One region of the Micromonospora sp. AKA38 genome, then DNA from elsewhere that is predicted to be linked to it. Evidence: riboswitches for the same ligand, from Rfam matches in the RefSeq annotation. Region 1 holds a riboswitch; the other holds the start of a gene.

The links. A riboswitch is a leader RNA that binds a small molecule or an ion and turns the genes downstream of it on or off. The one in region 1 is predicted to bind ZMP and ZTP.
Region 2: another riboswitch for ZMP and ZTP. It lies ahead of TPA0908_RS23380 (bifunctional 5,10-methylenetetrahydrofolate dehydrogenase/5,10-methenyltetrahydrofolate cyclohydrolase); the one in region 1 lies ahead of TPA0908_RS24570 (glycine hydroxymethyltransferase).

Annotation. Positions count from the first base shown of each region.
Region 1 covers NZ_BNEI01000005.1:1,702,481-1,721,853, reverse strand. The annotation lists gene TPA0908_RS24635 (hypothetical protein) at 1-1,264, shown strand, start outside; gene TPA0908_RS24630 (alpha/beta fold hydrolase) at 1,254-2,087, opposite strand; gene TPA0908_RS24625 (TetR/AcrR family transcriptional regulator) at 2,146-2,862, shown strand; gene TPA0908_RS24620 (SGNH/GDSL hydrolase family protein) at 3,158-3,841, opposite strand; gene TPA0908_RS24615 (trypsin-like serine protease) at 3,938-5,854, opposite strand; gene TPA0908_RS24610 (MFS transporter) at 6,140-7,363, opposite strand; gene TPA0908_RS24605 (class I adenylate-forming enzyme family protein) at 7,360-8,925, opposite strand; gene TPA0908_RS24600 (SGNH/GDSL hydrolase family protein) at 9,240-10,523, shown strand; gene TPA0908_RS24595 (cytochrome P450) at 10,591-11,814, shown strand; gene TPA0908_RS24590 (alpha/beta hydrolase) at 11,811-12,785, shown strand; gene TPA0908_RS24585 (alpha-hydroxy acid oxidase) at 12,802-13,881, shown strand; gene TPA0908_RS24580 (aminotransferase-like domain-containing protein) at 13,883-15,196, shown strand; gene TPA0908_RS24575 (hypothetical protein) at 15,266-15,517, shown strand; gene TPA0908_RS24570 (glycine hydroxymethyltransferase) at 15,613-17,049, opposite strand; ZMP/ZTP riboswitch at 17,068-17,157, opposite strand; gene TPA0908_RS24565 (hypothetical protein) at 17,269-17,586, opposite strand; gene TPA0908_RS24560 (S8 family peptidase) at 17,685-19,169, opposite strand.
Region 2 covers NZ_BNEI01000005.1:1,459,648-1,470,330, reverse strand. The annotation lists gene gcvP (aminomethyl-transferring glycine dehydrogenase) at 1-2,323, shown strand, start outside; gene TPA0908_RS23420 (DUF5999 family protein) at 2,418-2,618, opposite strand; gene TPA0908_RS23415 (chorismate-binding protein) at 2,742-3,929, shown strand; gene pip (prolyl aminopeptidase) at 3,948-4,895, opposite strand; gene TPA0908_RS23405 (MarR family winged helix-turn-helix transcriptional regulator) at 4,947-5,456, shown strand; gene def (peptide deformylase) at 5,467-5,976, shown strand; gene TPA0908_RS23395 (GNAT family N-acetyltransferase) at 5,993-6,769, opposite strand; gene TPA0908_RS23390 (sulfite exporter TauE/SafE family protein) at 6,769-7,545, opposite strand; gene TPA0908_RS23385 (endonuclease/exonuclease/phosphatase family protein) at 7,720-8,499, shown strand; gene TPA0908_RS23380 (bifunctional 5,10-methylenetetrahydrofolate dehydrogenase/5,10-methenyltetrahydrofolate cyclohydrolase) at 8,503-9,393, opposite strand; ZMP/ZTP riboswitch at 9,407-9,488, opposite strand; gene TPA0908_RS23375 (hypothetical protein) at 9,486-10,511, opposite strand; partial or broken gene TPA0908_RS23365 (beta family protein) at 10,630-10,683, shown strand, end outside.

The DNA of each region.
Region 1 (19,373 bases):
CGGCGCCGGCGCCTGGGAGAAGATCTTCCACGGCCGGGCCACCTACAACACGCGGTGGCGGCTGGCCCGCCCGCCGGTGCTCACCGCGGACGCGTTCCGTGAGCTGAACGAGGTCTGCGACCGGATCGCCCAGCTCATCCTGGAGGCGTGCCAGCGGCGCGCCCGCACCGCCGGTGAGCTGCGCCGGCTGCTCGACGTGCCGGACGGGGAGACCCGGCTGCTCGACCCGGACGAGGAGCTGCACGACGGGCTGCTGGCCGCGTACCGGCCGGACGTGCTGTTCTCCGGCGGCGTGCCGTGCATCGTGGAGTACAACATCGACAGCAGCCTCGGCGGCGGCTTCGACGCCGACACCGTGATCCAGCGGTACGCGGAGCTGTACCGCGACGCCGGCCTGCTCGACCGGGTACGGCCCGCGCCGTCCCTGCTGGACCAGCGGTTCGTCGCCATCCGGGACACGCTCGGCCTGCCCGACGCACGGGTGGCGCTGCTGATGGACTTCGAGGCGGAGTATCCGGGGCTGGACGACCCGGAGACGTTCATCCGGATCCTCTCTCCGCTCGTCGACCAGGCCCGGCCGTTCGGCATCGACCTGGTGATCGCGCCGGTCGCCACCGCCACCTTGGACGCCGCACGTCGGCTGGTGGTCGGCGGCGCCCCGGTGGACGCGCTGTTCCGGCTGTTCGTGCCGAACCGGGTCACGCCCGGCGCCGGCCTGGACGCGGTGGCCGGCGCGCTGGCGGCCGGCACGCTGCCGATGTTCGTCAGCAGCGCCGCCTGGCTGCTCAGCAACAAGCTGAACTACGCCTGGCTCTGGGCCGACCTGGACCTGCTGCCGGAGCCCGACCGGGTGCTGGTCCGCCGGTACGTGCCGCACACCGTCGCGCTCACCGCCGACCAGCTCGACCGGGCGCTGGCCGAGCAGGCCGAGCTGGTCGCCAAGCCGGCCGGCGGATCGGCCGGGCACGGCGTGCTGATCGGGCCGGAGCTGAGCGCGGTGGCCTGGGAGGACGGAGTACGCGCCGCGATCGACGCGGGCGGCCACATCCTCCAGCGTTACCACGAGGCGGACCGGGTGGCGATGGACTTCGTGCGGATCGAGACCGGCGAGACGGTCACCGCCGACGTCCCGTACAGCCTCGCGCCGTACCTGTTCGACCGCACCGCCTCCGGCGCGTTGGCGCGGGTCGGCTACCCGGGCTGCGAGGGCGTCCTCAACCTGGCCCGGGGCGTGCTGATGTCCGGCATCCTGCTCACCGACTGATCCCACCCTGGGCCGGGGTGGTGAAGAAGGCGGTCAGGGGGGTGATCAGGGCGGGCGGCGCCACGGCGATGCCGTTGTGCGGGCTGCCGGGCACGCGCAGCGTGCGGGCGTGCGGGAGGACGGTGGCCAGCAGCTCGTTGGTCTCGGTGAAGAACGGCGCGGCCCGGGCGCCGCTGATCAGGAGCGTGTCGGCGGTGATGCCGGCGTACTGCTCGGCCGGCCCGTCGTGCACCACGATCTGCCGTGACTCGGCGAGCGTCATCCCGACCAGCGCGCCCATGGTGCGCCCGATCTCGGTGCGCAGGAAGAGCCGGGTGATCGCGGCCCGGACCGGCAGCGGCAGCCGCGACGCCGGGTTCTGCGGGTCGACGGCGGCGGCCACGATGGCCAGGGCTCGGGCGTTCTGCCCGGCCCGGACGGCCGCCTCGGCCGGCTCGAGAAACGCCATAGGCATGCCGTGTCCGGCCAGCCGCAGCGGGGCGTCGTAGACCGCGATCCGCTCCAGCGGCAGTCGCAGCGCGGCCCGCAGCACCACGAACGCGCCGTAGCTGTGCCCGACCGCCCACCGGGCGCCGGTGTGCGCGAGCACCGCGCCGAGGTCGTCGATCTCCTGCTCCACCGTGTACGGCTCGCGGCGGGGAGGGGCGTCCGCCCGGCCCCGCCGGTTGTAGAGGTGCACGGTGAACCGCTCGGCGAGCCGTGCGGCCAGCCGGCGGTACTCCGCGATCGTCACCCCGCCGCCGTGCACCACCACCAGCCCCGGCCCGGTGCCTGTGGAGTGCAGGACGATGCCCGCGCCGTCCGTGGCCGTGATCCGTTGCATGACCGCTCCCTCCGACCCCATGAAACTGCGAACGCCGTTTGCAGTTTACAGTGGGATGGTGAGCGGCGCATCCACGAATCCGGCCGGCGGCGGATCTCCCGGCCCGTCGATCTGGAGCCGGCCGCCACGCGGCAGCCGCGGGCCGACCCCGACACACGGCCGGGACGAGATCGCCGCCGCCGCGGTCACGCTCGCCGACGCCGGCGGGCTGGACGCCGTGTCGATGCGGGCGGTGGCCGGCGCGCTGGACATGGCCGCCGGCTCGCTCTACCGGCACCTGTCGTCCCGCGACGACCTGCTCGACCTGATGGTCGACAGGTGCGTGGGGGAGCTGCGGCCCTACCCGAGCGACGACGGCGACTGGGTCGAGCAGTTCCTGCGGCTGGCCCGCCGCCAGCTCGCGCTGCACCGGCGGCACCCGTGGCTGGCCGACGCGCTCGGCCGGCGCGCGGCCCCCGGGCCGAACACGCTCGCCTACTTCGACGCCTGCCTGCGCATCCTGCAACCGGTGCCGGCCGGGGTCGCCGCCAAGTTCGAGGCGGTCGCCATGGTCACCGGCGTGGTCACGCTCTTCGCCCGCAGCGCGGCGGCCACCGGCGTGGTCACGTTCGACCACGTCGACCTGGCGGCGTACCCCCATCTGGCTGCCGCGTTCGCCGACGCCGCCACCCCGCCCGACGGCGACCTGTTCGCCCGCACCCTGCGTGCCCTGCTCACCGGCCTCCTGACCCCCGACCGCCCCGGACCGCCTCCGGACGCCCCCGCCGGGCGGTGACGTGATCGAAGAGTTCCCGTCCCGTATCGCGGTGGACCCGACGCCGACTCCTTGGTCAACGGGCGGGCGGCGAGGGCGGCGGCCAGGGCAGTGCGGGGTTGAGGGCGCGGGGTGCTGAGTCGTCTACGCCATCAGCTCGAAAGGCGCTCGTACGCCCGCCCGTCGCTCGCGGCGAGGGCCGGTCTGGCGGCGGGTCGGCCGGCCCACGGCACCCGCCGGTGTCACCGCGGCCGGGCCGGGCCGATCGGCCGACGGTGTTCGCGGAACCGGCCCGTCACCGGTGGCGGGCGTCGCCCTACCGATGACGGGTGTGGTGGGTGGCGAGGACCCGGAGCGTTTCCGCGGTGGCGACGGCGTCGCTGCGGGCGCTGCCGTGCCGGCCGTCGCCGCTGTAGAGCGAGGGGTCGGCGACCAGCGGATGGTCGGTGAGGTGCACGTGCAGCGTGCCGAGGCGCTCGGCCACCGCGCGGGTGTGCCGGGCCAGCCGGCGCATCCGCGCGCCCAGCCCGGCCCGCAGCGTGTCCCGCACCGCCGGGCTGTGCGAGACGTCGAACATGCCCACCGTGATCACGTCCGCCCCGGCGTCACGTAACGCGGTGATGATCGCGACCAGCTCCCCGTCGACCGCGTCGGGGTCGTAGCCGGGCCGGAACGCGTCGTTGCCACCGCACACCACGAGCGCCAGGTCCGGCCCGAACGCCAGCGCGTCGGCCAGTTGCGTGGCTCGCACCTCGTGCGCCCGCAGCCCGCGCCGCCCCAGGTTGAGGTACGCCAGCTCCGGGCGCACCGCCCGCAGCTCGGCCGCGACCCGGTCGGCCCACTGCACGTCGGGGTAGCCGTCGAGCGGCTCGCACAGGCCCTCCGCGACGCTGTCGCCGAGCACCGCGAACCGGTGCCACGGATGGTCGCGCAGCAGGTCGGCGGCCTCGCCGGGGCGCAGACACCAGGGATCCGTGGCCTCGGTCAACGTCGATGACATGACCGGGAGGCTAGCCGAGCGGTCGGGACGGGGAAAGCGGTCCGCCGCCCCGACCGATCGGACGGTCGGGGCGGCGGACACCGGTCGTACGGCCGCTCAGGCGGTCGGCGGCCTGTTGAACCAGCCGTGCAGCGTGACGATGACATGCGTCGTGCCACCGCTGACGTTCAGGATCCGGATGTTCCTGGTCGCGTAGCGCGGGCCGGCGTCGTTCACCCTGACCATCACCATCGTGGTGCGTGCGATCTGGCCGGCGGCGAAGTTCGCCACCGACTGGCTGGTCACCACCGGCCCGTCGGGAGTGGTCGCGAACGGGCCCGCGCCCGACTCGACGGTCAGGTAACCCGAGCCGGTCGGGCCCACCGTGGTCACCGAGAGCAGCGCGCCGCCCATCGCGTCCGGCGAGATGCCCACCGGGTCGGTCAGGTTGACGAACAGGGCACCCCGCGCCGTCATCGGCGTGCCGCCGTTGGCCCGGGTGTCGACCACCTGCAGGGCCGGGACCGGCCGCAGTTCGGCGCCACCCGACGCGGCGGCGGTCACGTAGCCCTGCACGGAGATCACCAGGTCGACCGCCGGGCCCTTGTTGAAGAAGGTGGCCCGACCGGCGGAGGAGAGCTTGACCGCGACGCCCTGCGAGGTGACCCCGCTGACGTAGTCGAGCACGCTTGTCGCGTCGGCCCCGCCCTCCGGGTAGGCCCGCAGGAAGCTGGCGCTCGTCGAACCGACCACGGCCACGTCCAGGAACACGCTTGTCGCGCCGCTCGGGACGACGCCGCCGGTGAACGTGAACGTCCGGGATCCGTTGGTCGGGATCTTGCCGACGGTGGTGCCGGTGCCGTCGCGGGTGTCGACCACCCGGGTGTGCGGCACGGCGACCAGCCCACCGCCCGCCCCGGCGGTGAAGTAGCCGTGCACCTCCACGACGACGTGGACGTTGCCGGCGGGGTTGTGGACCGAGACGCGGCCGTCCGGGCCCGGACGCACCACCTGGGTCGTCGAGATGATCCCACCAGCCGACGCGTTGAGCGACGACGTGGCCGGCCGGGTGGAGCCCGTCGGGAACACCGTCAGGAACGTGTTGGCGGTCGGGCTGACCGCGGTCACGTCGACCAGGACCGCGGAGACGCCCGCCGCGGGGACCCCGCCGACGCCGAGGACCGGAAAGTCGGTGGTGCTGTTCGCGCCGCGGAGCCCGGCGGGGGCCCCGGTGCCGGTGCGGGTGTCCAGCAGGAGCCCGCCGGGGGAGAGCGCCACGTAGTTGTTGTTGCTGGTGCTCGCCGCGATCCACGGGGCCAGACCGTCCACCCGCACCTCGGTCGCGGCGCGCCGGGTGTCGGTCTCGCCGAGGCAGCCACCCTGCCAGGAGGTGTCGTGCAGGGCGACCAGTTGCGGCTGGCCGGCGCCGGTGCGCAGCAGCGGCCCACCGGCGTCGCCCCGGCACAGGCTGGCGGCCGAGGCGCTGCCGTCGACGGTGAGCGTGTCGGTGCTGACGCCGGTGACCGCGAACGTGCCGGCGTGCAGCTTGTCCGGCACCCACTCGGTCGCGGTCCGGCCGAAGCCCGCGGCCAGCAGCTCCTCGCCCGGCGCGGCGGACGCGCCGACGGCGACCGGCGGCACCCCGTCCGCCGGCTTCTCCACCTGGGCGAGCGCGACGTTGCGGGTCGGGTGGGGGAGCACGGCCGTGACGGCGAGGACGTGCCCGGCAGTGGTGCTCAGATCCGTTCGGCCGACCGTGACGGTGGTGCGTCGGCTGGGCGGGCCGGCGACGAGCTGCTGGCCCGGTTCCGCCAGGCAGCTCGCGGTGGTCATCACCCAGCTCGGCGCGACCAGCACCGCGGAGCAGGCCCGCAGGTCGCTCTGAATCTTCGCGGTGAACGAGTAGCTCCCGGCCGGCACCGGGCTGACGCCGCTGACCGCCTGCGCGGCGCCGCCGCTGATCATGCTTGCCGCCACCACGACGACGGCCGACGCCGCGATCCTGCGGGCGCGGCGCGTTCGGATGAAGCTCATGCTCCTCTTTTCCGGTTGTACGAGCGTCGGCGACGCCGCCGGGCGAACCGGGAGAGAGGTCGAGCCGTGGACAGCATGCGCCCGCTGCGGCGACAGGTGTGCCGGACGCGCCGGGGCGCGTTCGTGCCGGTACACCATCGACGTTCCCCCGTGTGGCTACCGCAGGCATTGCCCGTGGATCAAGAGGGTAGCGAAAAGCCACCCGTCGTGCTGCCCCGTGCGTCGGCGCGGGACCTGCTCAGCTACCCGCCCGGAGGCGCTACGCCGAGCCACCGACACCACCGGTCAGGCCGGGGTGGGGGCGACCGGCTCCGGCGCCGGCCGGCCGGCGCCGGAGCGGAGGAACAGCAGCGGCGCCACGGTGAACACCAGGCAGGCCACCGACATCACCAGCAACGCCGGACCCAGATCGAACAGCGCCACCGACCAGCCGCCGAGCAGCGCGCCCACCGGCAGGCCGAGGAACGCCACCGAGCCGGAGATGCCCAGCACCCGGGTCTGCAACGCCGCCGGTACCCGTTGATAGAGCGCGGCGCCGAGCAGCGGGTTCACCGCCGCGATCCCGATCCCGGACAGGAACGTCACCACCAGCACCACCACCAGGTCGTCGCTGAGCGCCAGCGCCAGCAGCCGGGGCGCGCCGCTGAGCGCCAACCCGAGCGCGAACACCGCCTGGCCGGGCAGCCGCGCGCCGACCAGCGTGAACAGCAGGTTGCCCAGCAACGCGCCGGCCGAGAAGACGCCCAGCAGCAGCCCGAACCCGGCCGGGTCGCCGAGCACCTGGCTGACCCAGAGCGGGATCCAGACCGCGACGCTGGCGTTGGCGAACATGTTGGACGCGGAGACCACGATCAGCATGACCAGCAGCGTCCGGTCGGTACGCAGGTACGCGAAGCCGCCGCGCAGCGCCCGCAGGTACGGCTCCCGGGGCGCCGGCTGCGTCGGCGCGGGCGGCCGGACCAGCACCCCGATCAGCAGCGCGCAGACCGCGAACGTGGCCGCGTCGATCCAGATCGCCGGCGTCAGCCCCACCCAGTCGATGAGCAGCCCACCCAGCACCGCGCCGAACAGCGTCATGCCCCGCGCCAGCCCGTCGTAGGCGGAGGTGAGCCGGATCAGCGGCACCCCGGCCCGCTCGGCGGCCGGCTTGAACAGCACGTGCTTCACCCGGTCGCCGATGCCACGCAGCCCGCCGGCGATCGCCACCAGCACCAGCAGCGTGCCGAAGCCGAGCCAGGGCGCGAGCGCCACCACCGCCATCGCGACCGCGCTGGCCGAATCCACGAAGATCGAGGTACGGCGGACGCCGAACCGGTCCGCCCACGGCGTGGCCAGCGCGCTGGAGAGCATGTACGGCAGCGTCTCCGCGGCGGCCACCAGGCCCATCCGGGTCGGGCTGCCGGTGGTCTCCAGCACCAGCCAGGGAATGGCCACCACCGAGATCCGGGTGCCGAGGTTGGACAGCAGGTCGGCGCCGACCAGGGTGTACAACTCCCGGCGCGGGTTCACGCCGGACTGCCGATCGGGTCCGCGCCGGCCGGGTGCTCCTGTGCGTACCGGGCCCGCAGCGCCCGTTTGTCGACCTTCGCGGACCGGTTCAGCGGCAGCGCGTCGACGAACTCCACCGCGCCGGGCGCCCAGGTCTCGCTGAGTTCCCGGACGACCAGCGCGATCAGGTCGTCGCCGGTGACCGACGCGCCCGCCGCCGGCACCACGTACGCGTGCGGCAGCTCCCCGGCCACCGGGTCCGGCACCCCGATCACCGCGGCGGCCCTTACCTCGGGGTGGCCGGCGAGCACGTCCTCGATCGGGCGGGAGTAGATCGGCCAGCTCCGCTGCCGGGTGAGGATCCGGTCCTGCAACCGGTCGACCAGGTAGAGGAAACCGTCGTCGTCGAGGTGCCCGATGTCGCGGGTGCGCACCCAGCCGTCGACGAGCGTCTCGGCGGTCAGCTCCGGCTGGCCGTGGTAGCCGGCGAAGCTCAGCTTCGTCCGGGCCCACACCTCGCCGTCGACGCCGGCCGGCAGCACCCGCCCGTCGGCGTCGCGGATCTCGACGGTCACGTCCCCGTACGGCCGGCCGCAGGAGCGCAGCCGCTCCGGGTGCTCCGGATCGTCGGTGAGCCCGGGCAGCGCGCAGATCACCACCGCCTCGCTGAGCCCGTAGACGATGCGCAGGCACGGGCCGAACCGGGTGATCGCCTGGCGCAGCCGGGCCGGCGCGGCGGGCCCGGCGCCCACGTTGAACATGACCATCGCGGAGAAGTCGGCGCCCGGCAGGTCGGGATGGTCGAGCACCTCGTAGAGCATCGGCGGGGTGACGAACGTGGAGGTCAGCCGCTCGGCGTCCACGGTCGCGATGAACGCCGCCGGGTCCCACCGCTCGCGCAGGAACAGCACCCCGCCGGTGAACAGGTTGACAAGCGTGGTGATCTGGCCGCTGGCCAGCCACATCGGGGAGTGCGACAGGTGCCGCAGCAGCGGGATCCCGGCGGACCGGATGCCGGCGGCGAGCACCAGCACCTGCCGGTAGAAGCTCTCCCGGTGGTGCACCAGCTTCGGCGTGCCGGTGGTGCCGCTGGTCTGGAGGAACGACTCCGGCGCCGGCCCGGGGGCCGGCAGGTCGGTCGAGTCGTCGCCGTCGCCGCCCGCGGTGAGGTCGGGCCCGGCGCCGCCGGGGCCGAGACACAGCACCGGTACGCCGACCAGGCCGGCCGCGACCTGCCCGGACTCCGGATCGCGGGGATCGTGCACGAACACCTCCGGCGCGGCCAGCGCGACGAACTCGTCGATCTCGCGGCGGGAGGTGACCGGGGCGACCCACATGGCCCGGCAGCCGAGCAGGTGCAACGCGAGGTGCAGCAGTGGGCCCTCGACCGTGTTGCCGAGCATCACCAGCACCGCCGCGCCGGGGCGTACGCCGTGCCGGCGCAGCGCGGTGGCCAGGCCGCGCACCTCGGCGGCGACCTGCCGGTAGGTGAGCCGGCGGTCACCGCCGACCAGCGCCTCCCGGTCGCCGAACCCGGCGAACAGCTCCAGCGCCTCGTGCACGTAGTTCGGCCGGTCGGTCATCGGGCAGCCCCCATCGTTGTCCGCGAGCGGCGCCCGGCCCAGGTCAGGGCCGGTACTCGGACGGCGGGTGCCGGGTCGGCGACCGCACCGCCGCCGGTTCCGAGCCTAGGCAGCGGCGGTCCACGGCGGACAGAGCCGAACGTCGGGGCCCGGCATCCCGCGGGCATTTGATCATGTCGATCAGGTTGATTGACGCTCGTCACCAGCGGCGGCTAGTTTCCGGTCCATCGCCCGGGCAGGTGGCGCCGACCGCGCCGCGCCCGGGGTTGGGCGAACATGGAGGATCGATGCCGACCCCGAAGAGATGGCACGTCATAGCTTCTGCCGCAACGCTGCTGATCGCCGGCACCCCGGCGGTCACCGCGAGCGCCGGCCCCACCGACACCGACCGCGCCGGGCACGGGCGCGCCGAGTGGGCGGGAAGCTGGGCCGCCGCGGTGACCCGCGGGAACACCGTGGGGCTGACCAACACCGGCCTCAACGACCAGAGCATCCGGATGACGGTGCAGACCACGGTGGGCGGTCCGCGCCTGCGGGTCCGCCTCACCAACCTCTACGGCGAGCAGGCCGTCAAGGTCGGGCACGCCACGGTCGCCCGGCCGAACACCGCCACCGCCGACGACCTGTCCGACGTCGACCCGGCCAGCGTCCGGGAACTGACGTTCTCCGGCGGCACGTCGGCCACCATCAACAAGGGCGCCGAACTGCTCAGCGACCCGCTGGCCTACCCGGTGGCCGAGCAGGAGGACCTGGTGGTCACCCTGTACTTCCCGGTGCTCACCGGACCGGTCACGTTCCACGGCCAGTCCCGGGTCACCAACTTCATCGGCGCCACGGACCTGACCACCGCGGCCGGCGGCGCCGGCTTCACCATCAAGCCGAACTGCTGCTGGATGTTCCTCTCCGGCATCGACGTGGAGCGCAAGGTCGCGCCGGGCTCGGTGGTGGTGCTCGGCGACTCCATCGGCGACGGCAACGGCAGCACGGTCAACGCCGACAAGCGCTGGCCGGACCTGCTCGCCGCGCGGCTGATCGACGCCCGCCCGGAGGTCCGTACGCCGGGCGTGCTCAACCTCAGCCTGGCCGGCAACCGGCTCAACCACGAGGGCCCGGAGCCCGGTGCGGGCGGCTTCCCCGGCTACTACGAGCTGGGCCCGAACGCGCTGGCCCGACTGAACGAGGACGTGTTCCCGCAGACCGGTGTCCGGACCGTCATCACCCACCTGGGCATCAACGACATCTGGATGAACGGCGACAGCGCCGAGGCGATCATCGCCTCGCTGCGCCAGCTCAACCAGCAGGTCAAGGCGCGCGGGCTGACCAGCCTGGTCGGCACCATCACGCCGTACGAGGGCAACGGCGGGCCGGGCGTGTGGACCGAGGAGAAGGACGCCACCCGCAACGCCGTCAACGCCTGGCTGCGCGGGGCCGGCCGGGCCGAGTTCGACGGCGTGCTCGACTTCGACGCCGTGCTGCGCGACCCGGCGCAGCCCAGCCGGCTGCTGCCGGCGTACGACGCCGGGGACCACATCCACCCGAACGACGCGGGCGCGCAGGCGATGGCGAACGCCGTCCCGCTGCGGCTGCTCGGGCTGTGACACCGGGCGGGGGCGGCGTCGACACGGCGGCCGCCCCCGCCGCCTTTTCCTGGGGAGGAAGAACGCCGTGGACGTCAGCGAGATCCTGACCGGCCTGTACAGCGAGCAGGGCCGGCAGAACCCCTATCCCTACTACGCGGCCCTGCACGCGCACGGGCCGATCAACGCCGTTCCCACCCGCGCCGAGCACAGCACCGTCACCGCCGTCGCCGGCGGCTACGACGTGGTGGACCGGATCCTGCGCGATCCGGAGTGGTACAAGGGCTTCCCGCCCGGCTGGGAGGAGCAGGAGATCCTGCGGACGTTCCTCACCTCGATGATGTTCGTCAACCCGCCGGACCACACCCGGATGCGCGCGGTGTTCGCCAAGACGTTCACCCCGCGCCGGCTGGGCGCGCTGGAGCCGGTGGTGGTGCGGATCGTCACCGAACGCCTGGACGCGATGGCCGAGGCCGGCGCGGACGGCACCGAGGTGGACTTCGTCGCCGACTTCGCGTACCCGGTCCCGGCGCTGGTGATGGCCGAGTTCATCGGCCTGCCCGCCGCCGATCTGGCCTGGTACCGGCAGCGGGTCGACTGGATCGACGAGTACATGGACGTCGCCGGCAAGACGCCGGAGCGGCTGACCCGGGCCAACCAGGCCGCCGAGGAGCTGCGGGCCTACTACCGCGACCTGATCGCCCACCGCCGCCGGGCCCCCGGCGAGGACCTGATCAGCGGGCTGGTCGAGGTGCTCGACGCGGGCGGTGTCGACCTCACCGAGGACGAGCTGATCAGCAACCTGATCGTGCTGTTCAACGCCAGCTTCGTCACCACCGTCTACATGTTCAGCAACGGCCTGCCGCTGCTGCTCGACCATCCGGAGGTGACCGCCGCGCTGCCCGGTGACGACGCGCTCGCCCGTGGCTGCGTGGACGAGGTGCTGCGGATGGAGAGCCCGGTGCACTTCCTGGCCCGTTCCGCGCCGGCCGACGCCGACCTGGACGGCGTGTCGGTGGCCCGCGACGACAACGTGCTGCTGCTGATCGCCGCCGCGAACCGGGACCCGGCCCGCTTCCCCGACCCGGACCGCTTCGACCCGCACCGGGACGGCCCACCGTCGCTGGCCTTCGGCGTCGGACTGCACTTCTGCCTGGGCTCGGCGGTGTCGAAACTGGAGGGCCGGATCGCGCTGCCCCGGTTGTTCGCCCGTTTCCCCCGACTCGCGGTCACCCAGCCGTACACCTACAGCGGCAGCCTCTTCCTGCGCGGCATCGACAAGCTCTTCGTCACCACCGGGGAGGCCGGATGACGCTCGATCCGCAGGTGGTCGCGTGGCGGGCCGCCCGGGCGACGGCGGGCGCCGTGCCGCTCTACACCCAGACCCTCGCCGAGGCCCGCGCCGCCGACCTCGCCGCGATCCGCGCCGGCGGCGGCGCGGTCGAGCCGGTCGCCGAGGTACGCGACAGCCAGGTGCCCGGCCCGGCCGGGCCGCTCCCGGTGCGGGTGCACCGGCCGGCCGGCGACAGTCCGCTGCCCACGCTGGTGTGGTTCTTCGGCGGTGGCTGGACGCTCGGCAGCGTGGACACCGCCGACGGGATCTGCCGGCGGCTGGTCAACCTCGTCGGCTGTCAGACCGTGACGGTCGGCTACCGGCTCGCCCCCGAGCATCCGTTCCCGGCCGCGGTCCAGGACTGCCACGCCGCGCTGCGCCACCTGGCCACGCACCCCGACGAGTTCCGGATCGACGCGGGCCGGCTGGCGGTCGGCGGGGACAGCGCCGGCGGCAACCTGGCCGCCGCGGTGACGCTGCTGGCCCGTGCCGACGGTGGGCCCCGGCTTGCCGCCCAGGTGCTGGTCTACCCGAACACCGACCAGCGCCCCGGCCGTCGCCCGGCCGACGACGAGGACCCGCTGCTGTTCAACCGGCACTCGGTGGACTGGTACCGCGGCCACTACCTCGCCGACCCGGCGGACGCGTCCCATCCGCTGGCCTCGCCGCTGCTCGCCGAGGACCTGTCCGGCCTGCCGCCGGCGCTCGTCGTCACCGCCGGGCACGATCCGCTGCGCGCCGAGGGCGAGCGGTACGCCGAGCGGCTGGGCGGGGCCGGCGTGCCGACCGAGACGGCCGACTACCCGGGCATGATCCACGGCTTCTTCGCCATGCCCGGCGTGTTCGACGCCGGCCGCGACGCCCAGGACCGGGTGGCCGCGTTCCTGCGGGCACACCTCGGCCTCGATCCGGCGTCGGCCGGGGCCTCGGTCGGGACCGACCGTGGCTGACCCCGCCTCGGCCTTCATGCCGCCGGCCGGCCTGGCCGACTTCGCCGGGCTGGCCCGGGCGGTGCTCCCGGCCGACGTGTGGGACTTCGTCGACGGCGGCAGCGGCACGGAGACCGCGCTGGCCGCCAACCGGGCCGCGCTGGACCGGGTGGCCCTGCTGCCCCGGATGCTGGCCGGTGTGGACACCCCGAGCACCGAGGCGACGCTGCCCGGGGGCCGGGCCGCGCTGCCGGTGGCGGTCGCGCCGATGGCGTACCAGCGGTTGCTGCACGCCGACGGTGAGCCGGCGCTCGCGGCGGCGGCCGGCGCGGCGGGCGTGCCCTACGTGGCCAGCACGCTGTCCAGCACGCCGATCGAGGAGATCGCCGCGGCCGGCGGAACGGTGTGGTTCCAGCTCTACTGGCTGCGCGACCGGGGCCTGGTGGCGGAGCTGCTGGACCGGGCGCTGGGCGCGGGCTGCGCGGCGGTGATGCTCACCGTGGACGTGCCGGTGCTCGGCCGGCGCCTGCGCGACGTGCGCAACGGCTTCACGCTGCCGGCGCACGTCACCGCCGCCAACCTGCCCGGCGGCCGGGACGACCTGGCCCACCAGGGCACGCCCGGCGTCTCGGCGGTGGCGGTGCACACCGGCGCGGTCTTCGCCCCGGCGGTGAGCTGGGCGGACCTGGCCTGGCTGCGCGCGCGTACCCCGGTGCCGTTGCTGGTCAAGGGCATCCTGGACGCGCGCGACGCGGTCCGCGCGGCGGACGCCGGCGTGGACGCGGTGGTGGTCTCCAACCACGGCGGCCGGCAGCTCGACGCCGCCCCGGCCAGCGCGAGCGTGCTGCCGGAGGTGGTCGACGCGGTGGGGGAGCGGTGCGCGGTGCTGCTGGACAGCGGCATCCGCGGCGGCGTCGACGTGCTGCGCGCGCTCGCGCTCGGCGCGGCCGGCGTGCTGGTCGGCCGGCCGCTGCTCTGGGCGCTCGCGGCCGGCGGCCGGGCCGGCGCCGAGGCCGCCCTGGCGCTGCTCGCCGCCGAGCTGCGGGACGCGCTCATCCTCAGCGGCTGCCCCGACCCGGCCTCGGCCCGGCGGCTGCGCACCCGGATCGGAGCCTGACGTGGAACCGGTGGACCTGACCGTCGAGGCGCTGCACGGCAGCGTCGGCGACCCGGCGTTGAACTCGATGAACTTTCTCAACGAGGTGGCGCAGCACTATCCCGACGCGGTGTCGCTGGCCGCCGGTCGGCCGTACGAGGAGTTCTTCGACTCGGCGCTGCTGCCCAACCACCTGGACCGGTTCCGCGCGCACCTCGCCGACGACCTGGGGCTGAGCCCGGCCCAGGTGGACCGGACGCTGTTGCAGTACGGCCGGACCAAAGGCATCGTGCACCACCTCGTCGCCCGCCACCTCGCCGTCGACGAGGGGCTCACAGTCGACCCGGAGACGATCGTGGTGACGGTCGGCTGCCAGGAGGCGATGTTCCTGGTGCTGCGCGCGTTGCGGGCCGACCCGGCCGACGTGCTGTTCGCGGTGACGCCCACGTACGTCGGGCTGACCGGCGCGGCCCGCCTGGTCGACCTGCCGGTGCGTCCGGTGGCCGGCGGCCCGGACGGCGTCGACCTGGCCGACCTGCGGGCCGGGTTGCGCCGGGCCCGCGCCGAGGGGTTGCGCCCGCGCGCCTGCTACGTGATGCCGGACTTCGCGAACCCGTCCGGGATCAGCATGGACACCGCCCAGCGCCGCCGGCTGCTCGACCTGGCCGCCGAGGAGGAGCTGCTGCTGATCGAGGACAACCCGTACGGCCTGTTCCCGGCCGCCGGCGTGGACCGCCGCCCCACGCTCAAGGCGCTGGACACCGCGCGTCGGGTGGTCTATCTCGGCTCCTTCGCCAAGACGGTGCTGCCCGGCGCGCGGGTCGGCTACGTGGTCGCCGACCAGCGGGTGGGCGGCGCGGACGGCACCGTCGGCCCGCTCGCCGACCAGCTCGCCAAGATCAAGAGCATGGTCACGGTGAACACGTCCCCGATCAGCCAGGCGGTGATCGGCGGCGCGCTGCTGGCGCACGACTGTTCACTTGTCGCCGCGAACGTCCGGGAGCGGGCCGCGTACGGCCGCAACCTGCGTCACCTGGTCGACGGCCTGGCCCGCCGCTTCCCGGCCGGCGGGCCGGTGGGCTGGACCGTGCCGGCCGGCGGTTTCTTCGTGGTGGTCACCGTGCCGTTCCCGGTCGACGACGCGCTGCTGCACCGCTCGGCCCGGGAGTACGGCGTGCTCTGGACCCCGATGGCGCACTTCTACGACGCCGGCACGCCGGTGAACGCGTTGCGGCTGTCGGTGAGCGCGGTCACCCCGGCGCAGATCGACGTGGGCCTGGACCGGCTCGCGGCGCTGGTCGCGGACACCACGGCCGCGGTGGGCGCGCCGGCCTGACGCCGCAGGGTCGTGGTTCCGGCACCACCCGTGTTCCCCGGCGACCCGGTGTCCGTTGATAATGGACGGATGGTTGCCTGGGAGTACGCGTTGCTGGTCCGCCGCTATCAGGGGCAGGGCCGGAATTTCCACGTCTCGTTCGTCTGGTACGGCCCGGACGGGTCCCGCACCGACGTGACCGCGTACGGCGACACCGCGGTCGCGCACCTCAACCGCGTCGGCCGGGAGGGCTGGGAGCTGGTCACCGCCGCCGAGGACGTGAACAACGTGCAGGGCAGCACCGAGGTCCACCGCTACCACCTCAAACGCCCCCTGCGCTGACCCACCCCCCACCCCCTCGTTGATCAAGGAGTTTGCGTCGGTTCCGGCGTGCCGGCTGACGCAAACTCCTTGATCGACTTCGATGGCGGGCGGGCTCAGGTCAGGTTCACCTCGGGGTAGAGGGGGAACGGGGTGAGCAGGTCGGCGGCCTGCTTGCCGACCTGCTCGGCCACCGCCGGGTCCAGGACGTACTTCGCCTTGGACGGGGCGCCGTCGGGGCCGGTGCCGGGGCTGGTGCGGTCGAGCACGGTGTGCATCAGCTCGGCGGTCGCGTCCATCTCGGCGGCGCCGAGCCCCCGGGTGGTCAGCGCCGGCGTGCCGATCCGGATGCCTGAGGTGTACCACGCGCCGTTCGGGTCCTGCGGCACCGCGTTGCGGTTCGTCACGATGCCGGAGTCCAGCAGCGCCTGCTCGGCCTGCCGGCCGGTCAGGCCGTAGCCGGACACGTCGATGAGCACCAGGTGGTTGTCGGTGCCGCCGGTGACCAGCGTCGCGCCCCGGCGCAGCAACCCGTCGGCGAGCGCCTGCGCGTTGTCCACGATCCGCTGCGCGTAGTCGGCGAAGTCGGCGCGCCGCGCCTCGGCCAGCGCCACCGCCTTGGCGGCCATCACGTGCGGCAGCGGACCGCCGAGCACCATCGGGCAGCCCCGGTCGACCTGGTCGGCCAGCTCCGGGCCGCAGAGCACCATGCCGCCGCGCGGGCCGCGCAGCGACTTGTGCGTGGTGGTGGTGACGATGTGCGCGTGCGGCACCGGGTCGAAGTCGCCGGTGAAGACCTTGCCGGCGACCAGACCGGCGAAGTGCGCCATGTCGACCATGAACGTCGCGCCGACGGAGTCGGCGATCTCCCGCATGATCCGGAAGTTGACCTTCCGGGGATACGCGGAGTAGCCGGCGACCAGGATCAGCGGCCGGAACTCCCGGGCCGCCTCGGCCACCCTGTCGTAGTCGATCAGACCGGTGGCCGGGTCGGTGCCGTAGCTGCGCTGGTCGAACATCTTGCCGGAGATGTTCGGCCGGAACCCGTGGGTGAGGTGGCCGCCGGCATCGAGCGACATGCCGAGCATCCGCTGGTCGCCCAACTCCCGGCGCAGCGCGAACCAGTCCTCCTCGGTCAGGTCGTTGACGTGGCGCTTCTGCGCCTTCTTCAGCGCGGGGGACTCGACCCGGTCGGCCAGGATCGCCCAGAAGGCGACCAGGTTGGCGTCGATGCCGGAGTGCGGCTGCACGTACGCGTGGGTGGCCCCGAACAGCTCCCGGGCGTGCTCGGCGGCGAGCGCCTCGACGGTGTCGACGTTCTGGCAGCCGGCGTAGAAGCGACGACCGACGGTGCCCTCGGCGTACTTGTCGCTGAACCAGTTGCCCATCGCCAGCAGCGTCGCGGGGGAGGCGTAGTTCTCGCTGGCGATCAACTTCAGCGACTCGCGCTGGTCGGCCAACTCCGCCCCGATGGCGTCCGCCACCCGCGGCTCGACGGCGCGGATCACCTCCAGCGCGCTGCGGAAGGCGGTGGACTCGGCGTTGTGCGACATGCGACCTCCTGGTGACGTGCGGAAGGCCCAGGCGCTCGGCATGCGTCCTCATGACGAGGCCGCTCCCCGATGGTGCTCCATCTCCACGCGCCAGTCACGGCCCGGGTCGATCCTAGCGGTCGACCCCGGACCGGACCTGCGGGCCCGGCCGGCCCGGGTCCAAGGGCGGGCCCCTTCTTAACGCCTCGCGTCGAGAAGGGGCCCCTTCTCACCTGCGCGTCAGGCGTCCACGGCGTCGCGCGCCTTCTTCAGCGGCTTCGGGGCGGTCGGCGTCTTCGGCGCCGTCGGCCGCAGGTCCAGCATGCGCTGGCCGATCTCCTGGAGCTGGTTCCGGCCGAGCGCCTCGCGCACCTTCGGGAACCACTCCTGCTCCTCCTCGACGTGGTGCAGCACGTTCTCCATCAGCACCGTCGTCCTGGCCACGAACCGCTCGTCGTCGGCGTTCATGGCGTGCAGTTCGAGGCAGAGCACGTCCGCCATCACCTCGTTCTCCGGGTAGGTGTGCACCGTCAGCGCCTCGAGGATCTGCGTGACCACCTTCCCGCGCCGGCTCGCCGGCCCGTCCTCGGCGTCCGACCAGGACAAACGGACCGGGCCCGGCAATCACGCCGGGCCCGGTCCGTGGTTGCGGTCGGTTACTTCACCACGGTGTACGCGTCGACGACGCCGGCGCCGTAGAACCCGTTACGCGCCCCACCGGAGCAGGTCGCGTCGTACGCGTTCGGGCCCGTCGGGATCAGCGGGACCGGGTTGTAGACGCCCGCCGGGCAGGGCTTGGCGGTCGCCGTGCGCTCCAGGAACGACGACAGCTGGCCCGGGGTCATGCCCGGGTGCGCCGACAGCGCCAGCGCCGCGACACCGGTGGCGTGCGGGCCGGACATCGACGTGCCCTGCTTGTAGCCCCACCCGTTGGTGCGGGTGACGGTGTTGAAGGTGGTCGACAGGATGCCGTCGGTCGACGTGGAACGCGCGCCCTGGGTCCGGAACCGGGTGTCGCCGCCCGGCGCCGTCACGTCGATCACGCCCTGCCCGTACGAGGAGTAGTAGCTCTTCGCGCCGGTCGGGCCCACCGCGGCCACGGTCACCACGCCGGGCGCCTCGGCCGGCAGGTCGAGGCAGGCGTTGGTCAGGTTCTCGCGCTCCTCCGGCGTCCCGTTGTTCGGGCTGCCGGTGTCGGTGATCTTGTGGGCGAGGTCGTAGTTCGAGTTGCCGGCGGACGCCACGTTGAGCACGCCCTTGGACTGCGAGTAGCGGATCGCCCGCTGCACGGCCTGCCACACCGGGCGCTGCCGCGCGTCGTTACGGCAGTTCAGCTCCCACGGGTCGATGTAGTAGCTGTTGTTGGTCAGCCGCATCCCGTGGTCGGCGGCCCAGAGGAACCCGCACACCGCGGCCTCCGGGAAGATGTAGCCGTCGTCGTTGACCACCTTGACGGCGGCCACCTTGACCCCCGGCGCGACGCCGGTGACACCGACCCCGTTGATCGCCGCGGCGATGGTGCCGGCCACGTGGGTGCCGTGGTCGCTGTTGGTCGGGTTCCAGGCCGCCTCGGTGGTGTCGGTGACGCCGCCGACGCAGGACGTGCTCTTGTCCTTGGCGATCTGGGTCGCCAGGTCCGGGTGGGTGCTGGAGATGCCGCTGTCCAGGACGCCGACGACGACGTCCGGGCGGCCGGTGGTCACCGCGTGGGCCTGCGGGACGTGGATCATGTCCATGTCCCACTGCTGGCCGTAGAGCGGCTCCTTGGTGGGGTCGCCGGTGGCGTCGGCGGCCTGCGCCGCCGAGACCTCGACGGTCTCGCCCTCGTCGAGGGCGGTGCCCAGGCCGGCGGTGGAGGCGACCGACTCGACGCCCGCGCCGGCCACCCGGGCGGCGAAGTCCGGGTTGGTCGAGCGGGCGACGAGCACGCCGATCTGGTCGTAGGCGGCCACCACGGTGCCGTCGGCGGCGGCCACCCGGGCGGCGGCCTTGCCGGTGGTGGCGCCCTGCGGGGCGAGGACCAGGTACGACGTCTCCGGTCCGGCGGCTGCCGCCGGCGCCAGGCCGCCGGTGACGGCGAGGCCGGCGCCGAGCGTCACGGCGGACGCGGCGGCCAGTGTCTTGCGACGAAGGTTGTTCACACGTACTCCCAGGGGGCCGATCCGGTGGAGGACGCGCAGACTGCACGCCCTTCACCGGCTCAGCGCGCGAGCGTGGTGTGGTGTTACACACACCCTCGTCGTCGCGTGTCGGCCGTCAGACCGTGGCGAGCGGTCGATCAGTTCGGCGCCGGACGTCGCGGCCGCGGTGGCCGCGACGTTCGCGGTGCTCTCACCGTGCCGGAC
Region 2 (10,683 bases), 250 kb from region 1:
CGCCGACGCGTTGCCGCAGACCGTCGCGGTGATCGCCAGTCGCGCCGAGCCGCTCGGTATCGAGGTGCGGGTCGTCGACGTCGACGTCGAGGAGTTGCCGGCGGAGTTCTTCGGCCTGCACCTGCAGTACCCGGGCGCGTCGGGGGCGGTCCGGGACCACGCCCCGCTGGTCGAGGCGGCGCATGCGGTGGGCGCGTTGGTGACCGTCGCGGCGGACCTGTTGGCGTTGGTGTTGCTGCGCCCGCCCGGGGAGATCGGCGCGGACATCGCCGCCGGCACCACCCAGCGGTTCGGGGTGCCGATGGGGTTCGGTGGGCCGCACGCCGGCTACCTGGCGGTGCGCGCCGGTCTGGAGCGGATGTTGCCGGGCCGTCTCGTCGGGGTGTCGCGTGACGCCGACGGCAGTGCCGCCTACCGGTTGGCGTTGCAGACCCGTGAGCAGCACATCCGGCGGGAGAAGGCGACCAGCAACATCTGCACCGCGCAGGTGCTGCTGGCGGTGATGGCCGGCATGTACGCGGTCTATCACGGCCCGGACGGGTTGCGGGCGATCGCCCGGCGTACCCGTGCGGCGGCGGCGCGGTTGGCGGCCGGGCTGCGTGCCGGCGGTGTCGATGTCGCGGACGTGGCGTTCTTCGACACGGTCACCGTGACGGTGCCGGGTCGGGCCGCGCAGGTGGTGGCCGCGGCGGCGGCGCGCAACGTGAACCTGCGGCTGGTGGACGCCGACCGGGTCGGGGTGTCCTGCGACGAGACGACCACCGACGCGCACCTGCGGGCGGTGTGGGCGGCGTTCGGCGTCGACGGTGTCGACGGTGACGTGGAGGTGGCGCTGCCCGACGGGTTGGCCCGCACCGGTGACGTGCTCACCCATCCGGTGTTCCGCAGCCACCACTCGGAGACGGCGATGCTGCGGTACCTGCGGCGGCTGGCTGATTTCGACTACGCCCTGGACCGGGGCATGATCCCGTTGGGGTCGTGCACGATGAAGCTGAACGCCACCACGGAGATGGAGCCGGTCACCTGGCCGGAGTTCGCGCACCTGCACCCGTTCGCGCCGGACGCGCAGACCGCCGGCTACCGGGAGTTGATCGCCCAGTTGGAGGGTTGGCTGGCGGAGGTGACCGGCTACGACGCGGTCAGCGTGCAGCCCAACGCCGGGTCGCAGGGGGAGCTGGCCGGGTTGCTGGCGATCCGCGCGTACCACCGGGACCGGGGTGAGGGGCACCGGGACGTGTGTCTGATCCCGTCGTCGGCGCACGGCACGAACGCCGCGTCGGCGGTGATGGCCGGCATGCGGGTGGTCGTGGTGGGCTGCGACGCCGACGGCAACGTCGACCTCGTCGACCTCGACGCGAAGATCGACAAGCATCGGGACGCCCTCGCGGCGATCATGGTGACGTACCCGTCGACGCACGGCGTGTACGAGACGGGCATCGCCCAGTTGTGCGCGAAGGTCCACGACGCCGGCGGTCAGGTGTACGTCGACGGGGCGAACCTCAACGCGCTTGTCGGGTTCGCCAAGCCGGGGCGCTTCGGCGCGGACGTGTCGCACCTGAACCTGCACAAGACGTTCTGCATTCCGCACGGCGGCGGCGGGCCGGGGGTGGGTCCGGTGGCGGTGCGGGCGCACCTGGCGCCGTTTCTGCCCGGTGACCCGGTGGGCGCGCCCGTCGACGGCCGGCCGGCGATCTCCGCGGCCCGGTACGGGTCGGCGGGGATCCTGCCGATCCCGTGGGCGTACCTGCGGATGATGGGCGCCGACGGGTTGGCGCGGGCCACCGCGGTGGCGGTGCTCGCGGCGAACTACGTGGCGGTGCGGCTGCGGGAGCACTTCCCGGTGCTGTACGCCGGCAACAAGGGCCTGGTGGCGCACGAGTGCATCCTGGACCTGCGGCCGTTGACGAAGGCGACCGGGGTGAGCGTCGACGACGTCGCGAAGCGGCTGATCGACTACGGTTTCCACGCGCCGACGATGTCGTTCCCGGTGGCGGGCACGTTGATGGTGGAGCCGACCGAGAGTGAGGACCTGGCCGAGCTGGACCGGTTCTGCGACGCGATGATCGCCATTCGCGCCGAGATCGACCAGGTGGGGTCCGGGCAGTGGCCGGCGGGCGACAGTCCGCTGTCGAACGCGCCGCACACCGCGGCGATGGTGTCCGGCGACGAGTGGCCGCACCCGTACCCGCGGTCGGTGGGCGCCTATCCGGGGGCGGTGGACCGGGCGGGGAAGTACTGGCCGCCGGTGCGGCGCGTGGACGGCGCGTACGGGGACCGGAACCTGGTCTGTTCGTGTCCCGCGCCGGAGGCGTTCGAGGACTGAGGGCGTGCACGCCGGGGCGGTGGTGGATCGCCGCCCCGGCCGGCGCGCCGACGGGCTTCGTCGGCGCGTACGCTCACTGACGCTGTGTGATTGCTCAGGCGACGAGGGCGTGGCGGGCCGGTCCCCGGTGCGGGGCGATGGTCCGCCCGTCGGGGAGCAGCTCACCGGTGTCCTCGAAGATGATGACGCCGTTGCAGAGCAGGCTCCAGCCCTGCTCAGGAAAGCAGGCGAGGACGCGGGCGGCCTCGCGGTCGGTCGCGTCGGCGGAGGGGCAGGTGGGCTGGTGCTGACACATCGGGTTCTCCGGACTGTGGGGGCACTGTGTCATGGTTCACATGACCAGTGACGCACAGTACCAAGCTCAACCGCGCAACACCGAGCAAGGTCGCGGCTTGTTCACCCAGAATCGGCTGAACGGATGAGGCGGAACGGTCCAGACGGTGTGGAAGCGCTCCCACACGTGCCGGTCGCGGTGCCCGGCGCGCCACCCGGCTGCCGGTCCCGGCTGGTCGAGACCGCCCGGTTGCAGTGGCGCCTCGGCGACGGCGGCGACCCCACCGACCTCGCGCAACGCTTCCTCACCGCGTACGGCGTCGACGTCGACGACCTGTCGCGGCCCGGCCGGCACACCGCCGACGGGCCGTGCGGGGCGGCGCTGTTCCTGTCCGCCGCCGCCGGCGCGTACGCCGTCGGCGCGCCGACCGGCGCGCCCACGCCCCTGCCGGCGCTGCCCGACCTGGTCGTGGTCGTCTACCACCACGGCGACCGCCCGCACCGGCCACCGTCGCCGACCGGCTGGCGGCTGGGGGACTGGCGCGACAGTTGGACGCCGGACGCGCACGCCACCGCCGTCGAGTCGGTCCGCGCCGCCATCGCCCGCGGCGACGTCTACCAGGTCAACCTCGTCGGGCACGCCGCCGCCGACTACACCGGCGACCCGCGCCCGGCGCTGCGCCGCCTCGCCGCGCTGCCCGGCGCCCGCTACGGCGGCGCCCTCACCGGGCCCGGCTGGGCGCTGGGCTGCGCCTCCCCGGAGACACTCGTCGCGACCGAACACGGCCGGCTGGTCACCCGCCCGATCAAGGGCACCCGCGCGGCCACCGCCGCCGGCCGCCGCGACCTGCTCGCCTCCGCCAAGGAACGCGCCGAACACATCATGATCGTCGACCTGGAACGCAACGACCTGGCCCGGGTGGCCCGCACCGGCTCCGTCCGGGTCGACGAGCTGTTCGCCGTACGCCGCTGGTGCGACCTGTGGCAGGCCGAGTCGACGGTCTCCGCGGCGCCCGCCGACGGCCTGGGCCTGGCCGACCTGCTGCGCGCGGTCTGCCCCGGCGGGTCGGTCACCGGCGCGCCGAAGCACGCCGCGCTCGCCGAGGTGGCCGCGCGGGAGCCGGTCGGACGCGGCGCCGGCATGGGCGCGTTGGGCTGGGTCGGGCCGGACCGGCTCGACCTGGGCCTGACCATCCGCACCGCCGCCGCCGACGCCCACCGGCTGCACCTGTGGGCCGGCGGCGGCATCACCTGGGACAGCGACCCCGCCGCCGAGGTCGCCGAGGCCGCCGCGAAAGCCGCCCCGGTACGCGCGCTGCTGGCCGCCGGCTGACCCGCCCGGCCGCGGGCCTCAGGCGGCGGCGAACGCGTCCAGGGCGGCCACCACCCGCTCACCGACGCCGTGGCCGCGGCCGTGCCCGCCGGACTCGACGATCTCCATCCGGGCGTCCGGCCAGTCCCGGGTCAACCGCCACGCGATGTCCGGCGGGCCACTGACGTCCAGGCGGCCCTGCACGAGCACCCCGGGGATGCCGGCGAGCCGGCCGGCGTCGCGCAGCAACTGACCGTCCGGCACGAACCCCAGGTTCGCGAAGTGGTGGGTGACCAGCCGGGTGAACCCGTACCGGAACACCGGGTCGGCGTAGCGCAGGCTGGGCGCGTACCCGCCGGCGAGGGAGACGTGCACGTCCTCCCAGTCGCACCAGTCGCGCGCCGCCCGCTCCCGCACCGCCGGGTCGGGGTCGTTGACCAGTCGGGCGTACGCGGCGGCCAGGTCGCCGTCCCGCTCGGCCTCGGGCACCCCGTCGCGGAACCGCGCCCACTCCTGCGGGAACACCCGGCCCATGTCCCGGGTCACCCACTCGATCTCGCGGCGGGTGTTGGCCACCACGCTGAACAGCACCAGCGCGGTGACCCGCCCCGGATGCGCCTGCGCGTACGCCAACGACAGCGCCGAGCCCCACGACGCGCCGCACAGCAGCCACCGCGGCACGCCCAGGTGCACGCGCAGCGCCTCCATGTCGGCCACCAGGTGGCCGGTGGTGTTCACCGACAGGTCGGTCCCCGGATCGGCGGCCGACGGGGTGCTGCGCCCGCAGCCGCGCTGGTCGAACAGCACGACCCGGTAGGCGGCCGGGTCGAACAACTGCCGCCACGACGCGTCGGCGCCCGAGCCGGGACCGCCGTGCACCACCAGCGCCGGCCGGCCGGCCGGGTTGCCGCAGGTCTCCCAGTAGACGCGCTGGCCGTCACCGACGTCCAGGTGCCCCGACGCGTACGGCTCGATCGGCGGATACATGCCCCAGGTCCTCCCCGCACCGAAAACAACAGCGCTGTTACATTAGCGGACGTGACCGCCCCCCACCGCGACGCCCTCGGCACCCTGCTGCGCCACGTCCTGGAACTGCTCGACGGCGACGTCGCCGCCGTCCACGACCGACTCGGCCTCACCGACTACCGGCCCCGCTACTCACCCCTGGTCCGCGCCCTGGTCACCGACGGACCACTACCCATCCGCGACCTCGCCGCCCGCGTCGGCGTCACCCACTCCGCCGCCAGCCAGACCGTCGCCGGCATGCGCCGCGCCGGCCTGGTCACCCTCACCCCCGGCACCGACGCCCGCCACCGCATCGTCACCCTCACCGACCGCGCCCACACGCTGCTGCCCGCCGTCGAAGCCGAATGGGCCGCCACCACCGCCGCCATGCGCCACCTCGACACCGAACTGCCCGTACCCCTCGCCGACGAGCTGTACGCCGTGCTCACCGCCCTACGCCACCGCCCACTACGCGACCGCATCGCCGACACCGGCCTGCTCCCACCGGCGGGTGGCACCCCCGCACCGGTAAGCAACGGATAGCCTTCCGGGCATGACCATGCGCCCGATCCGGATCATCGGCGACCCCGTCCTGCGCACCCCCAGCGAACCCGTCACCACCTTCGACACCGAACTACGCGCCCTCGTCGCCGACCTGATGGACACCCTGCTCGGCGCCCCCGGCCGCGCCGGCGTCGCCGCCCCCCAGATCGGCGTCAACACCCAGGTCTTCGTCTACGACGCCGACGGCCACCGCGGCCACCTCGTCAACCCCACCCTGGAACTGTCCGAGGAACTCCAGGACGACGACGAGGGCTGCCTGTCCATCCCCGGCCTCTACTTCCCGACCCCCCGCGCGCTGCACGCCACCGCCCACGGCTACGACCAGCACGGCGAACCCCTCACCATCACCGGCAGCGGCTTCCTCGCCCGCGCCCTGCAACACGAAACCGACCACCTACGCGGCCGCCTCTACGTCGACACCCTGCGCGGCGACACCCGCCGCCACGCACTCCGGGAGATCCGCGCCGGCCGCTTCGACTCACCCAGCCGAGGCCGCTGACACCCCAGCGCCCCCGTCAGCCGGGCAACCGGGTCAACGCGCACTCGGTGAACCCGGCCACCCGGGTGAATCCCAACCGCTCGTACAACCGCACCGCCGCGACGTTGTCCACCCGCACGTTCAACGTCACATGATCCACCGACGCCCGCAGCCGCGCGCACAACGCCGCCACCACACCCGCCCCCAGACCACGCCCCCGCACCTCCGGATGCGTCGTCACATTCCCCACCGCCGCCACCCGCCACCGCGGCGAGAACACGTGCACCCCCGCCACCGCCACCAACCGGCCACCCGCACGCACCCCCACGTACTGACCGGTGTCCACCATCCGCGCGTCGAACCAGTTCCCCGGATACGCCACCGCGTACAACTCCCGCAACAACGGCAGATCCGCCCGCCCCAACGGCTCACCCACCGCCGGCACCGCCGCCAACCGCCCCGGCTCCGTCAACGCCATCCGCACATGCGCCGCCGCGTCCGACACCGCGTACCACCGCGCCACCGTCGCCTCCAGACCAGGGGACAGGTGCGCCCACAACCGCGCCGGCAACACCGGCGCCGCCGCCACCAGCAACCCCGACAACGCCGCCACCCGATCCGGCGCTGCGAACGCCAACAACGTCGGCAACTCCACCCCGTGGTACAGCAACACCACCTCGTCACCCGACCGGAACCACGACGTGTACGGCCAGAAGAAATCGTCCAGATCACCCAACTGGTAGGCGTGCAACACCGGATCCCGACCCAACAACCCGGCCAGCACCGCCCGGTCGTGCTCCGCCCGCACCACCATCACCGCACCGCCACCCACTGGTCGTAACCCAACCGCGCCACCAACGCCAACACCACCACCAACAACACCACCCGCACGAACCCCGCACCCCGCCGCAACGCCATCCGCGCGCCCACCACCGCCCCGGCCACGTTGCACACCGCCATCGCCGCCCCCAACAACCACCACACGTGCCCCGTCACCCCGAACACCACCAACGCCCCCAGATTCGTACCCGCGTTCACCACCTTCGCCATCGCCGACGCGTGCACGAAATCCGCACCCACCAACGCCGTGAACGCCAACACCAGGAACGTGCCCGTACCCGGACCGATCAACCCGTCGTACAACGCCACCCCCAACCCCGCCACCACCACCGCCACCACCACCCGCCGCCGGGTCCGCCGCGACGGCGACGCCACCACCCCCAACCGCGGCCGGGTCAGCACGAACACCGCCACCACCACCAACACCACCAACACCACCGGCCGGTACGCCCCCGCCGGCACCGCCCCCGCCAACGCCGCCCCCAACCCCGCCGTCACCACCGCCAACCCCGCCGCCGGACCCGCCACCACCCAGTCCAGCCTCGTCCGCCGCGCATACGTCACCGCCGCCGTCGACGTCCCGAAGATCGCCGCCAACTTGTTCGTCCCCAACGCCGTCGCCACCGGCACCCCCGGCGCCGCCAGCAACAACGCCGGCAACAACAGCAACCCGCCACCACCCACCACCGCGTCCACCCAACCGGCCAACGCCGCAGCGGCCAGCAACGTCACCAACGACCCGGCATCCACGGCCGCATTCTGCCCACCCCGCCACCACCCGCGAGCACCCCTGTGGCCAGCCTCACCGCCCCCGACGACGCCGCACCCACAACCCGACCGACGCCACCGCCACGAACACCAGCACCGAACAACACAACAGCTTCACCATCCGACCAGCCTGCCACCACCACGTAGGGTGTGCAGGTGCGCCTGGCCACCTTCAACCTGCTGCACGGCCGCTCCCTCACCGACGGGCTCGTCGACCCCGACCGACTCGCCGCCGCCGTCACCGCCCTCGACGCCGACGTGCTCGCCCTCCAGGAAGTCGACCGCGACCAGACCCGCAGCGGCAAACTCGACCTCACCGCCCTCGCCGCCCACGCCCTGCACGCCGACCACCACCGCTTCGCCGCCGCCGTCGTCGGCACCCCCGGCGAACACTTCCGCCCCCTCACCCACGACGACGACGGCCACGGCGAACCCCTCTACGGCGTCGGCCTCATCAGCCGCCACCCCGTCCGCTCCTGGAAGGTCACCCGCCTACCCGCCGCACCCGTCCGCTCACCCATCTACATCCCCGGCCCCCGCGGCGGACTCGTCCTGCTCCGCGACGAACCCCGCGTCGTCCTCGCCGCCCTCCTCGACACCCCCCACGGCCCACTCACCGTCGCCGCCACCCACCTGTCCTTCGTCCCCGGCTGGAACATGTGGCAACTACGCCGCGTCGTGCGCGCCCTGCGCGCGCTGCCCGCCCCGCGCATCCTGCTCGGCGACCTCAACCTCCCCGCCGGCCCCGCCGCCGCGCTGTCACGCTGGCGCCCCCTGGGCCGACTCCCCACCTACCCGGCCGGACAACCCCGCGTCCAACTCGACCACATCCTCGCCGACCCCCACCACCTCGACCGGCTCCCACCCGTCACCGCCGTCGACACCCCACCCTCCACCGTCTCCGACCACCGCCCCCTCATCGTCGACCTCGGCTGACCCTCACACCACGCCGGTCAGCCGCTGGGCCGCCCGCACCGCGTTACGGAACAACATCGCCACCGTCGTCGGACCCACCCCACCCACCCGCGGCGTGATCGCACCCGCCACCCGCGCACACGACTCGTCCACATCCGGCAACAACCGCCGCCCCTCATACCGCACCCCACCACCGACCACCACCGCGCCCGGACGCACATGCTCCGGCCGCACGATCCCCGGCACCCCCGCCGCCGCCACCAGAATCTCCGCCCGCCGCGTGTACCGAGGCCAGTCCGCCACCCCCGTGTGCACCACCGTCACCGCCGCGTTCGCCGTCGGCCGCTTCTGCGCCAACAACATCGCCAACGGCCGACCCAACGTCGCACCCCGACCCAGCACCACCACCTCCCGGCCCGACACCGGCACCTGGTGAAACGCCAACAACGCCTCGATCCCCGCCGGCGTACACGGCAACGGCCCCGGCAACCCCAACGCCAACCGACCCATGTTCACCGGGTGCATGCCGTCGACGTCCTTGTCCGGATCCACCACGGCGAGGGCCCGGTCGTAGTCCAGACCCCCCGGGATCGGATGCTGCACCAGCACCCCGTGCACCGCCGAGTCGGCGTTGAAATCCGCCACCACCGCGTGCAGATCCGCCTGCGACGCCGACGCCGGCAGATGCACGTGCGGCGACGCGAACCCCAACGCCGCCGCCTGCCGCTGCTTGATCCGGATGTAACCCGCGCTCGCGTCGTCGTCACCCACCAGCACCGTCGCCAACGCCGGCGTCACCCCCACCGCACGCAGGTCCGCCACCGACGCGGCGACCTCACCCAACACCCGCTCCGCCACCGGCCCACCCGGCAACAACCGCGCCGACGAACCCGCAACCACCGAAGAAGAAGACATGCGACACCTCGCCCGCGGAGGCCCAGGCGGTCGACCCCCACGACGAGCTCCCCGATGGTTCACCCATCCCCGTGCCGCCAGTCGCGTCCCCCTCACCCTGCCACAGCGCGCGCCACGATCGCATCCACCACCAACTGCCACCCCGGCAACGACGCCAACACCGCGTCCGCGCGCCGCCGCCGATCCGCCGCCGACACCACCTGAAGATCCGCCAACACCGCCACCAACCCCGGCCGCAACGCCCGCTCCCGCTCCGGCGCCACCACCCCCAACACCACCAGACACCGCGCGTACGTCACCACCACCCAGAACATCGCCTCCCGATGCCGCCCCGCCGCCACCAACGCCGCCCCACCGTCGAACACCACCGGCCGCCCCGCCGCGCCCAGATCCGCCCCGAACGCGAACCCCTCCCGCGGCAGCCGCGCCACCTCGTCGAACACCACCGCCAACCCGGCCAGATGCTCCCGCACCTGCCCCGCGCCCAACCCGCCCCCGTCCACCGCCGCCAGCAACCGCGGATACCGCGCGCCGAACCCGAACCGCGTCAACACCTCCGACGCCCGCACGAACCGCCGTCGCACCGTCGGATCCACCAACCCCGCCACCGCCGGCCACACCGCCACCAGCGACGTCGGGAACACCCACGCCAACACCTGCTCCGCGAGCGGCGCCCCGGCGTCCAACACCCGCAACCCGTCCTCGATGCGCCGCCGCACCCCCGCGCACCGCCGCCGCACCCACACCGGATCCGCGTACCCCACCGCCACCCGCCGCCGCACCGCCGCCAACCGCCCCGACGGATCCGCGATCACCGCATCGGTACGGAACATCGGCGCGAACACCCACGACCCCAGCACATCCTCCGGCTCACCCACCTCCGCCCAGGTGACCGAACTGACCTCCAACAACACCCCCCGATGGACGAACTTGCCCACCTTCACGCCGGGGGAGTCCCGCACAAGCAGCACGTCCACGTCCGACCACACCGGCAACTGCGCGTCGCCCGGCAACCCCACCGTCGAGCCACTGAACAACGCCCCCTCGACCGACGGATCCGCCCGCATCCGCTCCCGCACCCAGTCGACCGCCACCGCCCGCGCCGCATCCACCCGCATCCGACCGATCCTGCCACCACCACGACCACCAGCCGCACACCTACGGTTGCCGATCGGACACGAAGCGTGGACCATCGATGACAGTAACTGTCGGTCGGATCGTGTGGGGCGATGCGCAATGGCGGACTACTTCCCGATACTCCACGGCCGCGCCGGCGAGTTCGACGCCCTC